DNA from 3 places in the Klebsiella sp. M041 genome. Region 3 is predicted to be linked to each of the others. Evidence: predicted binding sites of a transcription regulator. Region 3 holds the regulator's gene; each other region holds the start of a gene.
The links. The regulator LexA, encoded in region 3, represses DNA repair genes until DNA is damaged. The targets are predictions, from matches to a motif close to TNCTGTATGTACATACAGNA.
Positions count from the first base shown of each region.

Region 1: a site for LexA is predicted at 1,613-1,632, ahead of rmuC (DNA recombination protein RmuC). Genes of this name have one in related genera too.
Region 2: a site for LexA is predicted at 1,778-1,797, ahead of AC6CWS_RS14910 (YebG family protein). Genes of this name have one in related genera too.

Region 1 is NZ_JCAXWU010000019.1:64,335-69,305, forward strand. It holds gene AC6CWS_RS21670 (dienelactone hydrolase family protein) at 1-505, opposite strand, end outside; gene udp (uridine phosphorylase) at 778-1,539, shown strand; gene rmuC (DNA recombination protein RmuC) at 1,673-3,121, shown strand; gene ubiE (bifunctional demethylmenaquinone methyltransferase/2-methoxy-6-polyprenyl-1,4-benzoquinol methylase UbiE) at 3,192-3,947, shown strand; gene ubiJ (ubiquinone biosynthesis protein UbiJ) at 3,961-4,566, shown strand; gene ubiB (ubiquinone biosynthesis regulatory protein kinase UbiB) at 4,563-4,971, shown strand, end outside.
Region 2 is NZ_JCAXWU010000010.1:103,982-108,952, forward strand. It holds gene ptrB (oligopeptidase B) at 1-401, opposite strand, end outside; gene AC6CWS_RS14905 (tellurite resistance TerB family protein) at 522-1,181, opposite strand; gene AC6CWS_RS14910 (YebG family protein) at 1,415-1,762, opposite strand; gene purT (formate-dependent phosphoribosylglycinamide formyltransferase) at 1,898-3,076, shown strand; gene AC6CWS_RS14920 (bifunctional 4-hydroxy-2-oxoglutarate aldolase/2-dehydro-3-deoxy-phosphogluconate aldolase) at 3,133-3,774, opposite strand; gene edd (phosphogluconate dehydratase) at 3,813-4,971, opposite strand, start outside.
Region 3 is NZ_JCAXWU010000024.1:34,297-39,267, reverse strand. It holds gene dinF (MATE family efflux transporter DinF) at 1-850, opposite strand, end outside; gene lexA (transcriptional repressor LexA) at 920-1,528, opposite strand; gene AC6CWS_RS23285 (diacylglycerol kinase) at 1,651-2,019, opposite strand; gene plsB (glycerol-3-phosphate 1-O-acyltransferase PlsB) at 2,148-4,571, shown strand; gene ubiA (4-hydroxybenzoate octaprenyltransferase) at 4,635-4,971, opposite strand, start outside.

The DNA.
Region 1 (4,971 bases), on a different contig from region 3:
AGGCTACCGCCGCCTTCAACTGCGGGTTATGGGCAGCATATAGCCAGGTGATACGTCCGCCCCAGCAGAAGCCGGTGATCAGCAGACGATGGGCATCGCCGTCATGGCGCGCCGCCCAGCTGGCGACGTGGTCGAGATCCGCCAGCACCTGCGCGTCCGGCACCTTCGTAACCAGCTCTTTAAACAGGGTCGGGATATCGTGATACTCATTCGGATCGCCCTGACGGAAGTACAATTCAGGCGCGATAGCCAGATAGCCTTCCTGCGCCAGGCGACGACAAAGATCGCGAATATGCTCATGCACGCCGAAGATTTCCTGCACCACGATGACGATCGGCAATGGGCCATCAGCGTTTTTCGGGCGGGCATGGTAAGCCGGCATGTTTTCCCCCTGAGAGGGAATAGAGGTCTCTCCGGCGACAATATGCTCTTCCGGCGTATGAACGGCGGTTGCGGCATGCGGCGAGGCTGCAGGTGCGAATCCAGGTTGCTTGGTGGTGGTCATGGTATTCTCCGTACCCTTATTTATTAGCGCATCAGTAACTATAGACCCTTTACCTTTAGTTCGGGCGGTAATAAAGCACAGTGCCTGAAAGCGGCTATCTTTTGTTCAGTGACGATGAATATAACTTGTTAATGTGATGTTTATCACTATTTACTGAAAAACAACTGCAATCATTATTGTTCTTGGTGACTAACATCACAAAATGTTGCCAGGGGCTTCTGTACAGTACCGTTTTGCTTCTGCTGATAATTCGACCCACAGAGGAGTTTTTTATGTCCAAGTCTGATGTTTTTCATCTCGGCCTCACCAAGAACGATTTACAAGGGGCTACGCTGGCTATCGTCCCTGGCGATCCGGAGCGTGTGGAAAAGATCGCCGCGCTGATGGATAAGCCGGTTAAGCTGGCATCCCACCGCGAATTTACCTCCTGGCGCGCGGAACTGGACGGCAAACCGGTGATCGTCTGCTCCACCGGCATCGGCGGCCCGTCTACGTCTATCGCTGTGGAAGAGCTGGCGCAGCTTGGCGTGCGTACCTTCCTGCGCATTGGCACCACCGGCGCCATTCAGCCGCACATCAACGTTGGCGATGTGCTGGTGACTACCGCTTCCGTTCGTCTGGACGGCGCCAGCCTGCACTTCGCGCCGATGGAATTCCCGGCCGTCGCAGATTTCGCCTGCACCACCGCGCTGGTGGAAGCAGCGAAATCCATTGGCGCCACCACCCATATCGGCGTGACTGCTTCCTCGGATACCTTCTACCCGGGACAGGAGCGTTACGACACCTTCTCCGGCCGCGTAGTGAGCCGCTTCAAAGGCTCCATGGAAGAGTGGCAGGCGATGGGCGTGATGAACTATGAAATGGAATCCGCTACGCTGCTGACCATGTGCGCCAGCCAGGGTCTGCGCGCCGGGATGGTGGCCGGGGTTATCGTTAACCGTACCCAGCAAGAGATCCCTAACGCCGAAACCATGAAGCAAACCGAAAGCCATGCGGTGAAAATCGTCGTGGAAGCGGCGCGCCGTCTGCTGTAATTCAACGCTTTCCCTGTCAGGCCGGATCCTCCGGCCTTTTTTTTGCGTCGCCTCTCGCAGGAAATTCCTTTTAAACTGGACGTTTGTACAGCACAATTCTATTTTGTGTCATCAGGTTATCGCAGGGGGCGTCGTGGATCTCTCCATTATTATCAGCGCGGTTATCGCACTGGCTGCTGGATTAATCGTCGGCTGGCTGGCGACCAAAGCGCGCGCCGATCAAATTCGGGCCGATCTTATCGAGGAGCGGCGAGAGCTGGATATTGAGCTGAGCGCCGCCCGTCAGCAGCTGGTACAGGAAGCCCACTGGCGTGAAGAGTGCGAGCTGCTGAACAACGAGCTGCGCAGCCTGCGGGATATCAATACCTCGCTGGAGGCCGATCTGCGGGAGGTTACCACCCGGCTCGAATCCACCCAGCTGCATGCGGAAGATAAGATCCGCCAGATGGTGAACAGCGAACAGCGCCTGAGCGAGCAGTTTGAAAACCTCGCCAACCGCATTTTCGAACACAGCAACCGACGCGTCGATGAGCAAAATCGCCAGAGCCTGCATGGCCTGCTGACACCGCTGCGCGAACAGCTGGACGGGTTCCGCCGCCAGGTGCAGGAGAGCTTCGGCCAGGAGGCGCGGGAAAGGCACACCCTGGCGCATGAGATCCGCAACCTGCAGCAGCTGAACGCGCAGATGGCGCAGGAGGCGCTGAACCTGACCAAAGCGCTGAAGGGCGATAACAAAACTCAGGGCAACTGGGGGGAAGTGGTTCTCACCCGCGTGCTGGAAGCCTCCGGCCTGCGGGAAGGCTATGAGTACCAGACCCAGGTCAGCATCGAGACCGACAACCGCTCGCGGATGCAGCCGGACGTCATCGTGCGCCTGCCGCAGGGTAAAGACGTGGTTATCGACGCCAAAATGACCCTTGTCGCCTATGAGCGCTATTTCAACGCCGAGGATGACTACACCCGCGAAGTCGCGCTGCAGGAGCACCTTGCCTCGGTGCGTAATCATATTCGCCTGCTGGGACGCAAGGATTATCAGCAACTGCCGGGCCTGCGCTCCCTCGACTATGTGCTGATGTTTATTCCCGTCGAGCCGGCATTCCTGCTGGCCATTGATCGTCAGCCCGAGCTCATTAGCGAGGCGCTGCAAAATAATATTATGCTGGTCAGCCCGACGACGCTGCTGGTGGCCCTGCGCACCATCGCCAATCTGTGGCGTTATGAGCACCAGAGCCGCAACGCGCAGAAGATCGCCGAGCGGGCGGGGCGCCTTTACGACAAAATGCGCCTGTTTGTGGACGATATGTCCACTATCGGCCAGAGTCTGGATAAAGCGCAAGAGAACTATCGCCAGGCGATGAAAAAGCTCGCTTCCGGGCGCGGTAATCTGCTGGCTCAGGCGGAGGCTTTTCGCGGGTTGGGCGTGGAGGTCAAGCGCGAGATTAATCCTGATTTAGTCGAACAAGCCACTGCTCAGGACGATCAATATCGTCTCGAAGAGGAGGATAACCTGCCGGAAAATGACGCATTTTCGCCCGACTCTGCCGAGGCGGTGCGCAGCCGGGAGGCGGCTCCGCCACGCTGAAACGTATGGGAAATGCGCTGAGTCTGATACACTCAGTGAACATTTTCTTGAAAAGCAAGCAGGCATAAAGATGGTTGAGGATTCACAAGAAACGACGCACTTTGGCTTTCAGACGGTCGCTAAAGAGCAGAAAGCGGACATGGTGGCGCATGTATTCCATTCTGTCGCCGCAAAGTATGATGTGATGAATGACTTAATGTCGTTTGGTATCCATCGTTTGTGGAAGCGTTTCACCATCGACTGCAGCGGTGTACGTCGCGGGCAGACCGTGCTGGATCTGGCGGGGGGTACCGGTGATTTGACGGCTAAGTTTTCCCGTCTGGTAGGGGAAACCGGCCGCGTTATGCTTGCTGATATCAATGATTCAATGCTCAAAATGGGCCGCGAAAAGCTGCGCAATATCGGCATCGTGGGTAATGTTGAGTATGTTCAGGCCAACGCGGAAGCCCTGCCGTTTGCTGATAATACCTTTGACTGCATCACCATCTCTTTCGGTCTGCGTAACGTGACCGACAAAGAGAAAGCGCTGCGTTCGATGTACCGCGTGCTGAAGCCGGGCGGACGTCTGCTGGTGTTGGAGTTTTCTAAACCCATTATTGAACCGCTGAGCAAAGCCTACGACGCTTACTCCTTCCATATCCTGCCGAAGGTGGGCGAGCTGGTGGCAAAAGACGGCGACAGCTATCGCTACCTGGCGGAGTCGATCCGTATGCATCCGGACCAGGAATCCCTGAAAGGGATGATGCAGGATGCAGGCTTCGAAAGCGTGGACTACTACAACCTGACGGCAGGTATCGTTGCTTTGCATCGCGGTTACAAGTTCTGACAGGAGGGACGCTATGCCTTTCACACCCCTGGTGACCGCTGGCATTGAAACGGCGCTGAATACTTTCCTCTGGCGCGACAAAGCGCTAAAACCGGCCCGCCAGCGCCTGCTGGGCAAGGTATTGCGGGTACAGCTGCAGGACTTCTCCACGCCCGTGGTGCTGGTGTTCAGCGAACGCCAGGTTGATGTCCTGAGCGCCTGGGAGGGAGAGGCCGACTGCACCGTGATTACCCGGCTCAGCGTACTGCCAAAACTGCGCAACCGTCAGCAGCTCACGGCGCTTATCCGCAGCGGCGAGCTGGAAGTGCAGGGCGATCTGCAGGTGGTGCAGAACATGGTCACCCTGTGCGATCTGGCAGAGTTCGATCCCGCTGAACTGCTGGCGCCTTACACCGGCGACATCGTGGCCGAAGGCGTCGGTAAAGTTCTCCGCGGCGGCGCTCAGTTTTTACTGAAAGGGGCGCAGCGCCAGCAGCGCTATGTCGCGGAAGCGATCACTGAAGAGTGGCGCCTGGCGCCGGGGCCGCTGGAGCTGGCCTGGTTTGCTGAAGAGACGACGGCTATTGAACGCGCGCTGGCCGCACTGGAAAAACGGCTGGAAACGCTGGAGGGCAAATGACGCCAGGAGAATTACGGCGCCTGTATTTCATCGTCCACACTTTTTTGAGCTACGGGCTCGATGAGCTCATCCCCAAAATGCGGATCACGCTGCCGCTGCGTATCTGGCGGCGGATGCTGTTCTGGATGCCAAACCGCCATCAGGATCAACCCCTTGGCGCCCGTCTGCGGCTGGCGCTTCAGGAGCTGGGGCCGGTGTGGATTAAATTCGGCCAGATGCTTTCCACGCGGCGGGATCTCTTTCCGCCGCATATTGCCGATCAGCTGGCGCTGTTGCAGGACCGCGTGGCGCCCTTTGACGGGAAGCTCGCGCAGCAGCAGATAGAGAAAGCGATGGGTGGCCTGCCGGTGGAGGCCTGGTTTGATGATTTCTCCGTTGAGCCGTTAGCCTCGGCGTCTATCGCCC
Region 2 (4,971 bases), on a different contig from region 3:
ATGCCCAGCCCGCCCAGGGTGTAAAACTCGCTTTTCGCCGCCCGCTGGTTGCCGTCGAGCAGGATCTCCCACTCGTCCCACTCCTCTTTCAGCACTGACTGGCGCTGGTAGATAGCGTATTCGCAGCCCGGCTCGTACACCTGACGATAGCGAAAGCCGTTTTTGCTGTAGGGGGCCGAGACTTCCCGCTGCGGAATGCGGTCGATAATCTCTTTCAGCAGACGCTCCTGCAGGCTGAGCTGCGAATCCATCACTTGCTTGCCGTAGGCGTTTTCCGCGTGCAGATATTCCAGCACATCAGGCCGCGCGCGTTCATCGTCGCGCAGCCAGTAATAGTTATCGATGCGTGTATCGCCATGCAAGGTCATGGCGTGAGGGATCCGTTTGGCTTTAGGTGGCATGTTATTCTTCTGCTGCTTTTTCGTGACACAAGAGCATTCAGGCCGCAGGGTGGCGCCTGAATGATGACGTGTCTATAAGGGTGGCAAAAGACGCGGGCGATGCAAGCGAAACGTGATAATTTAAACGCTTAGCGCCTGTTTTTGTGACTGGATATCCTGTTCGATGTCGGCCCGGACATCTTTTGGCAACGCCAGGGCCTCACCCAGGGCGTTGAGATAACTGCGCTCCATAAAGTGGTCGATATCGATCACCGCGCAGCTGACGTAGTAGATCTCCAGCGCCTCCTGCGGGTCAACGATGCCCTCGGCGAGACGCTGCGGATCCAGCGGCTGAGCCAGCGCCTGGTCAATCAGCACCCGGGCCTGAACGTCAATATTGGCCTCCCGAAGCTGGGTTTCAATCCTCGCCCGCTCGTGATCGTCGATATGCCCATCGCTTTTGGCGGCAAACACCAGGGCGGTGATCAGCCGCACGCTGCGCGGATCGACATCCGCCGGCGCCGCAGCCGTCTCTGGTGTCGGGGCGGGCGTGTTCTGAGCGCGCATTTTCTGCTGATACTTGTTCCACAACACGGTACCCGCCACTGCCCCACCGCCAGCCAGCAGCGCGCTGGTGCCATATTTCGCCAGCAGCTTGCGTGACGATTTGCTGGCCACCAACAGCCCTGCCAGTCCGCCGATGGCGCCGGGCAGCAGGGCGCTTCCTTTTGACGATTCGCCGGACGGCGACGCGCCCTGCTGTCCGAGCAGCGACTGCAGTTGATTTAGCCAGTTAGCCATGGTTTTCCTCTCAGGTGACAAACACTGTTATCAGCCTAAACGACGCGATGTCAGGAAATGTTAGATATGGCTAAAGATGCGCAAAGGTGCGCGCGGCGGCGGTACCGGGTTCAGCCGACCAGCCGACCAGCCGACCAGCCGACCAACCGACCAACCGACCAACCGACCAACCGACCAGCCAGCCAGCCAGCCAGCCAGCCAGCCAGCCAGCCAGCCAGCCAGCCAGCCAGCCATCAGGCCGCTTTGGCTTTCCGCGTTTTGGCAGCCGGCGCGGCGGTATCTTCCGCCGGGGAAGCCTCTGCGTCCGTTGACGGCGCGGGCGCATCGTGCGCAGTCGCATCCTGCTCCGGCAGTTTGCCGGCGCGCAGGATATGCTGCAGCGCCTCTTTACGCTCCGCCAGCCACATCGCCATGGTATCGCGCTGGGCATCGTCCATTTCCAGCGGCGATGCTACCAGCCAGTCATTCAGCACCTCTGCCAGATCGAGCATTTTGTCGTAAGCGTCGGCCTCTTTTTTGCTGGCAAAAGACATTTTTTCCTCACCTTCGCGGATCACCACATATTTAATTTCAACCGCCATGCTGCAGCCTCTCAATACTGTATTTTTATACAGTATAGCAAATTTCCCTTCCGGACTCAACTCACGCGCGTAAAGACAGACGCAAACGTTTTCGTTTATAATCGACCGCATCTTTTTTTACTGCGGAAGAGAGTTATGACTGTATTAGGCACCGCGCTGCGCCCGGCAGCCACCAAAGTTATGCTGTTAGGCTCCGGCGAGCTGGGTAAAGAAGTCGCCATTGAATGTCAGCGCCTGGGCATTGAAACTATCGCCGTCGACCGCTACCCCGATGCCCCGGCGATGCAGGTCGCCCACCGCGCCCACGTCATCAATATGCTGCACGGCGAGAGCCTGCGCGCGCTGATCGAACAGGAAAAACCTGATTACATCGTGCCGGAGATCGAAGCTATCGCCACCGATACCCTGGTCGAACTGGAGCAGGCCGGGCAGAAAGTGGTCCCCACGGCGCGGGCAGCGAAGCTCACCATGAACCGCGAAGGCATTCGCCGTCTGGCGGCAGAAGAGCTGCAGCTCCCCACCTCCAGCTACCGTTTCGCCGACAGTGAAGACGCCTTCCGCGCGGCGGTCGCGGAGATCGGCTTGCCGTGCATCGTTAAACCGGTGATGAGCTCCTCCGGCAAAGGCCAGAGCTTCATCCGCTCGGCTGACCAGCTCAGCGAAGCCTGGCGCTACGCCCAGCAGGGCGGCCGCGCCGGCGCCGGGCGGGTGATCGTCGAAGGGGTGGTGAATTTCGACTTTGAAATCACCCTGCTCACCGTCAGCGCCGTCGATGGCGTGCATTTCTGCGCCCCGGTCGGCCATCGTCAGGAAGATGGCGATTATCGTGAATCCTGGCAGCCGCAGCAGATGAGCGACCTGGCCCTTGAGCGCGCACAGGATATTGCCCGTAAGGTGGTGCTGGCGCTGGGGGGGCATGGCCTGTTCGGCGTGGAGCTGTTCGTTTGCGGCGACGAGGTGATCTTCAGCGAAGTCTCCCCGCGCCCGCACGACACCGGAATGGTGACGCTTATTTCGCAGGATCTCTCGGAGTTCGCCCTGCACGTTCGCGCCTTTCTTGGGCTGCCCGTCGGCGCCATCCGCCAGTATGGCCCAGCCGCTTCCGCGGTGATCCTTCCGCAGCTGACCAGCCAGAACGTCAGCTTCGGCCAGCTGCAGTCGGCCGTCGGAGCGGGCCTGCAGCTGCGTCTGTTCGGCAAGCCGGAGATTGACGGCACTCGTCGTCTGGGGGTGACCCTCGCCGTCGCCGATTCAGTGGAAGAGGCCGTAGCGCGGGCTAAAACCGCCGCCGCGGCGGTTATCGTCGAAGGGTAAAAACAAAAAACCCGGTCGCGTTGCCGCTGACCGGGTTGTTGACCTTGAGGCGCGGTTTACTTCGCGCCTTCCACCGCTTCACGCGCCAGGGTGGTGATGCGATCGTAGTCGCCAGCTTCCAGGGCGTCGGCCGGCACCAGCCAGGATCCACCGATGCACAGCACGCTGTTCAGCGCCAGGTAATCACGGTAGTTGGCTGGGGAGATACCGCCGGTCGGGCAGAAACGAATGTGACCGAACGGACCAGCAATCGCCTGCAGCGCTTTCACGCCGCCGTTGGCTTCCGCCGGGAAGAATTTAAACTCTTTCAGACCGTACTGCATGCCCAGCATCAGCTCGGAGACGGTGCTGATCCCCGGGATCAGCGGAATAGTGCCGTCTTCGGTCGCCGCTTTCAGCAGAGATTCGGTCAGTCCCGGGCTGATAGCGAACTGCGCGCCGGCTTCTGTTACCGCTTTCAGCTGCTCGACGTTGGTAACTGTGCCCGCGCCGACAATCGCGTCCGGCACTTCTTTAGCAATCGCGCGGATCGCCTCCAGGGCGCACTCGGTGCGCAGAGTCACTTCCAGGACGCGCACGCCGCCCGCGACCAGCGCTTTCGCCATCGGTACCGCGTGTTCCAGCTTTTTCACTACGATAACCGGGACAACCGGACCGGAGGTGAGGATTGCTTCTGCTGTTGTTTTCCAGTTTTTCATCAGGATTTTCTCTCGCCAGATCTAGAAATTAAATCGTCTTAAAAAGTGATGCAGGTTGCGCCCTGCTCCGCGCCAGAGAGCTTCTCACGCAGCGCCCCAAACATCTCCCGACCGGTTCCTACGCGCGACGCGCTGAGGTCAGGGATATGCGGCTGACGCGCCGCCAGTTCGGCATCGTCCACCAGCAGCGTCAGTTCCCCCGTCTGCCCGTTCACGCGAATAAGATCGCCATCGCGCACTTTCGCCAGCAACCCACCATCATAGGCTTCAGGCGTGACATGGATGGCTGACGGGACTTTACCGGAGGCGCCAGAGAGTCGGCCATCGGTCACCAGCGCTATTTTGAAACGGCGGTCCAATAATACACCAAGTGGCGGCATAAGTTTATGTAATTCTGGCATCCCGTTCGCTTTTGGCCCCTGATGGCGGACCACCACCACGCAGTCTTTGTCCAGCAGACCCGCTTCAAATGCCGGCAACACGTCGTGCTGGCTCTCGAACACCACCGCCGGCGCTTCGATCACCTGGTTCTCTACCGGGACTGCCGAGGTTTTCATGACCGCACGGCCGAGGTTACCGCTCAGCACCTTGGTGCCGCCGTGACGGGAGAACGGTTTCTCGAAAGTCGCGATGACCTGATCGTCAAGCGGCGCCGTCGCGCCTTCCCGCCAGTCCAGCTCGCCGTTGTTGAGCCACGGCTCGAGGGTGTAGCGCGACAGGCCGAAGCCGGCGACGGTGTGAACGTCCTCATGCAGCAGGCCGCCTTTCAGCAGCTCGCGCACCAGAACCGGAACGCCGCCCGCCGCCTGGAAATGGTTGATATCCGCCGGGCCGTTGGGGTAGAGGCGCGCCAGCAGCGGCACCACGTCTGACAGGTCGGAGAAATCATCCCAGTTAATGATGATGCCCGCCGCGCGGGCCATCGCCACCAGGTGCATGGTGTGGTTGGTGGAACCGCCGGTCGCCAGCAGCGCCACAATGCCGTTAACCACCACTTTTTCGTCAAACATTTTGCCCAACGGCATCCACTCGTTGCCATTGCCGGTCATGCGGGTGACCTGGCGCGCGGCGGCGGCGGTCAGCGCTTCCCGCAGCGGGGCATCCGGATGGACGAAGGACGATCCCGGCAGCTGCATGCCCATAAACTCCACCACCATCTGGTTGGTGTTCGCCGTACCGTAGAACGTACAGGTCCCC
Region 3 (4,971 bases):
CCAGCGCGTAGGCGGTAAAGGTCAGCATGGTCATCAGTACGGCGTTGACCGCCACGATATCGCTGCCCAGACGGGCGCCGTAGACGGTCAGCGCGCCAAAGCACAGCTGCAGCAGCAGGGAGCGCAGCATGATGTCGCGATTCAACGCCAGCAGACGGCGCATGTCGCCACGCCAGGCGTTTTTCAGCATCGCCAGCGACACGCCGCGCAGCGTCAGCACCCGCTTCGTCATCATCAGGCCGATAATGAGTGTGGCGTACTCCGCAGTGACCGTGGCCAGCGCCGCCCCCTGGACGTTCATCCGCAGGCCCATCACCAGCCACAGGTCGAGCACAATATTCAACAGATTACCGACCACCAGCAAAATCACCGGCGCCCGGGCGTACTGGACCCCCAACAGCCAGCCAAGCAGCACAAGGTTGGCCAGCGACGCGGGAGCGCTGAGCCAGCGGATATCGAGAAATCGTCTCGCCTGCTCGAGAACCGCCCCGCTGCCGCCGACGATATGCAGGGCGAGGTTAATCAGCGGCAGGCGAAACAGGATAATCAACACCCCGGCGCCCAGCGCCAGAGCCAGCGGCTGCACCAGCGCCCGCGCCAGTCGCAGCGGATCTTTGGCCCCCCAGGCCTGAGCGGTCAGCCCGGTGGTGCTCATGCGAAGAAACAGCAGCAGCATAAACAGGAAACTGGTGGCCGTCGCTCCGACCGCGACGCCGCCGAGGTATACCGGGCTGTCAAGGTGGCCGATCACCGCGGTATCCACCAGCCCCAGCAGCGGGACGGTGATATTGGAGAAAATCATGGGGAGTGCAAGGCGCCACAGCGCTTTATCGGCAGCGTTGAGCAGCATGTTCGGAGACCTGATTGAGGACAAACGTCGCAGCGTCATGCATCAGATGACGCTGCGCGGGGGCAGGCGTTACAGCCATTCTCCATTACGGATCACGCCAACGGCCAGACCCTCAATGGTAAAACTCTGCTGACGCAGATCGACAACGATAGGGGTAAATTCGCTGTTTTCCGGCAACAGTTCGACGACGTTGCCCTGCTTTTTCAGGCGCTTCACCGTCACTTCATCGTCAATGCGCGCTACCACCACCTGGCCGTTACGCACATCCTGGGTTTTGTGGACCGCCAGCAGATCGCCATCCAGAATACCGATGTCTTTCATCGACATCCCGCTGACGCGCAGCAGAAAATCGGCGTTGGGCTTGAACATCGACGGGTCGACCTGATAGTGGCCTTCAATATGCTGCTGCGCCAGCAGCGGCTCACCGGCGGCGACGCGGCCGATCAGCGGCAGGCCGTGCTCTTCTTCCGTCAGCAGGCGGATACCGCGCGAGGCGCCGGAGACGATCTCGATTGCGCCTTTACGCGCCAGCGCTTTCAGGTGTTCTTCCGCCGCGTTTGGGGAACGGAACCCCAAGCGCTGAGCAATCTCCGCACGCGTCGGCGGCATGCCCGTCTGGCTGATATGATCCCGAATGAGATCAAACACCTCTTGCTGCCTGGTCGTTAACGCTTTCATTCCGCCCCCTGGGTGTATATACAGTTATGCTGTGAGTATATACAGCTAACGGTGATTTTGGAACCACATGGCACACAAAAATCGGCAGATTGTTTATATTTTGCGAGGGTTAGCGAAGAACGTTAGTGATAATGGCTCCACAGCAGCGTTCCCCAGGTGATCAGCGCGATGATAATCGCCAGCAGGACCGCCGCCGACCCCATGTCTTTGGCGCGCCCTGAAAGCTCGTGATAATCCGAGCCAATACGGTCCACGACCGCCTCAATCGCGCTGTTGAGAATTTCGACTATCATCACTAGCAGGACCGAGCCAATCAGCAATACGCGGGTGATGGCGTCGACGTCCAGCCAGCAGGCTATCGCGACGGCCACGATGGCGGCGACACCTTCCTGACGAAACGCGGCCTCGTTGATCCACGCCGCGCGAAATCCTTTCCAGGAGTAACCTGCCGCCTTAATGATTCGGGTTAACCCGGTGGTATTATTGGCCATCACAAAACCTTTTTATGTAAATGACGTCGATGAGTGTACGCGTTTGCCGCGCGGTAACGGAAATTTTGCCCGCTTTCTGTTATTCTTGCCGCGCATTTGCATGATTAACCAGAGGCTTCACATCGTTTATGTCCGGCTGGCAACGAATTTACTATAAATTACTGAATTTACCATTACGGGTGCTGGTAAAAAGCAAGTCTATTCCGGCAGAGCCTGCTCAGGAATTAGGACTCGATACCTCGCGTCCGGTCATGTACGTCCTGCCCTATAACTCCAAGGCGGACCTGCTGACGCTGCGCGCCCAATGTCTAGCGCATGATTTACCTGACCCGCTTGAACCGCTGGAAATCGACGGCGCCCTGCTGCCGCGCTACGTATTCATCCACGGCGGGCCGCGCGTATTCACCTACTACACGCCAAAAGAAGAGTCCATCAAGCTGTTCCACGACTACCTCGATCTGCACCGCAACCATCCGGATCTCGATGTGCAAATGGTGCCGGTGTCGGTGATGTTCGGCCGCTCGCCGGGTCGTGAGAAAGGGGAAGTTAATCCGCCGCTGCGGATGCTTAACGGCATTCAGAAATTTTTCGCCGTCTCCTGGCTCGGCCGCGATAGCTTCGTGCGCTTCTCGCCTTCCGTATCGCTGCGCCGCATGGCGGATGAGCACGGTACCGATAAGATCATCGCCCAGAAACTGGCTCGTGTCGCGCGGATGCATTTTGCCCGCCAGCGCCTGGCCGCCGTCGGCCCGCGTCTGCCGGCCCGCCAGGATCTGTTTAACAAGCTGCTGGCGTCGAAGGCCATTGCCCGGGCGGTGGAAGACGAAGCGCGCAGCAAGAAAATTTCCCACGAGAAGGCCCAGCAGAACGCGATTGCGCTGATGGAAGAGATTGCCGCGAACTTCTCTTACGAGATGATCCGCCTGACCGACCGCATTCTCGGCTTCACCTGGAACCGCCTGTACCAGGGCATCAACGTGCATAACGCCGAGCGCGTACGCCAGCTGGCGCACGACGGCCATGAGATTGTCTATGTCCCCTGCCACCGCAGCCACATGGACTATCTGCTGCTCTCTTACGTCCTGTACCACCAGGGGCTGGTGCCTCCGCATATCGCGGCGGGTATCAACCTTAACTTCTGGCCAGCCGGGCCAATCTTCCGCCGCCTCGGCGCATTCTTTATTCGCCGCACCTTTAAGGGCAATAAGCTCTACTCCACGGTGTTCCGCGAGTACCTTGGCGAACTGTTCAGCCGCGGCTATTCCGTAGAGTATTTCGTCGAAGGCGGCCGCTCCCGTACCGGCCGTCTGCTCGATCCGAAGACCGGTACGCTGTCGATGACTATCCAGGCGATGCTGCGCGGCGGCACCCGGCCGATCACCCTGGTGCCGATTTACATCGGCTACGAGCACGTGATGGAGGTAGGGACCTATGCCAAAGAGCTGCGCGGCGCCACCAAAGAGAAAGAGAGTCTGCCGCAGATGGTGCGCGGCTTAAGCAAGCTGCGCAATCTTGGCCAGGGCTACGTTAACTTCGGCGAACCGCTACCGCTGATGACCTATCTGAACCACCATGTGCCGGAGTGGCGGGAAGCGATTGACCCGATCGAAGCGGTCCGCCCTTCCTGGCTGACGCCGACGGTGAATAACATCGCCGCTGACCTGATGGTACGCATCAACAACGCCGGCGCGGCCAACGCCATGAACCTCTGCTGTACGGCGCTGCTGGCCTCCCGCCAGCGTTCGCTGACCCGTGAGCAGCTCACCCAGCAGCTGGAGTGTTACCTCGCGCTGCTGCGCAATGTGCCCTATTCGCCGGATGCCACCGCGCCGTCCGCTTCGGCCAGCGAACTTATCGACCACGCGCTGCAGATGAACAAGTTCGAAGTCGAGAAAGACACCATTGGCGACATCATCATTCTGCCGCGCGAGCAGGCGGTGCTGATGACCTACTATCGCAACAACATCGCCCATATGCTGGTGATGCCGTCGCTGTTAGCCGCCCTGGTGACTCAGCATCGTCATCTCAGCCGCGCCGAAGTGCTGCGCCATGTGGAAACGCTCTATCCGTTCCTTAAAGCCGAGCTGTTCCTGCGCTGGGAGAAAGCGGAGCTGGCAGGAGTGATGGATGCGCTGATTGCCGAGATGCTGCGTCAGGAGCTGATCGTCATCGATGGCGATGTGATGAGCCTCAACCCGTCGCACTCTCGCTCTCTGCAGCTGTTGGCCGCAGGCGCCCGCGAGACGCTGCAGCGCTACGCCATTACCTTCTGGCTGCTGAGCGCTAACCCGTCTATCAACCGCAGCTCGCTGGAGAAAGAGAGCCGTACCGTGGCTCAGCGCCTGTCGGTGCTGCATGGCATCAACGCGCCGGAGTTCTTCGATAAAGCGGTGTTCAGTACCCTGGTGCTGACCCTGCGCGATGAAGGCTATATCAGCGATACGGGCGATGCCGAGCCGGAAGAGACCCTGAAGGTCTATCGGATGCTAGCGGATTTGATTACGTCGGATGTACGTCTGACTATCGAAAGCGTCACGCAGGACGACGCGTAACGCGGCGTTTGCTGTCCTCCTCGCCCCCCGGCAAACCGGGGGGCAAGGATGGGGACAGGGATTTTACAGGTAGCTCATCGCCAGGCCGAGGAACAGCACCAGCCCGACGTAGTTATTGTTCATAAACGCTTTAAAGCAGTTATCGCGGTCGCGATTGAAGATAAGCTTCTGCTGCCAGCCAAACAGACCCGCCGCCACGAACAGCGACCAGTAGTATTCCCAGCCCAGCCCGTTCAGCCAGCCTACCGCGCCCATCAGCGCCAGCACGGCCACCTGCAGGATACCGATAATCAGACGATCGTTTTCGCCGAACAGGATCGCCGTCGATTTAATGCCGATCTTGACGTCGTCATCGCGATCCACCATCGCATACTGGGTATCGTAGGCCACCGCCCACAGA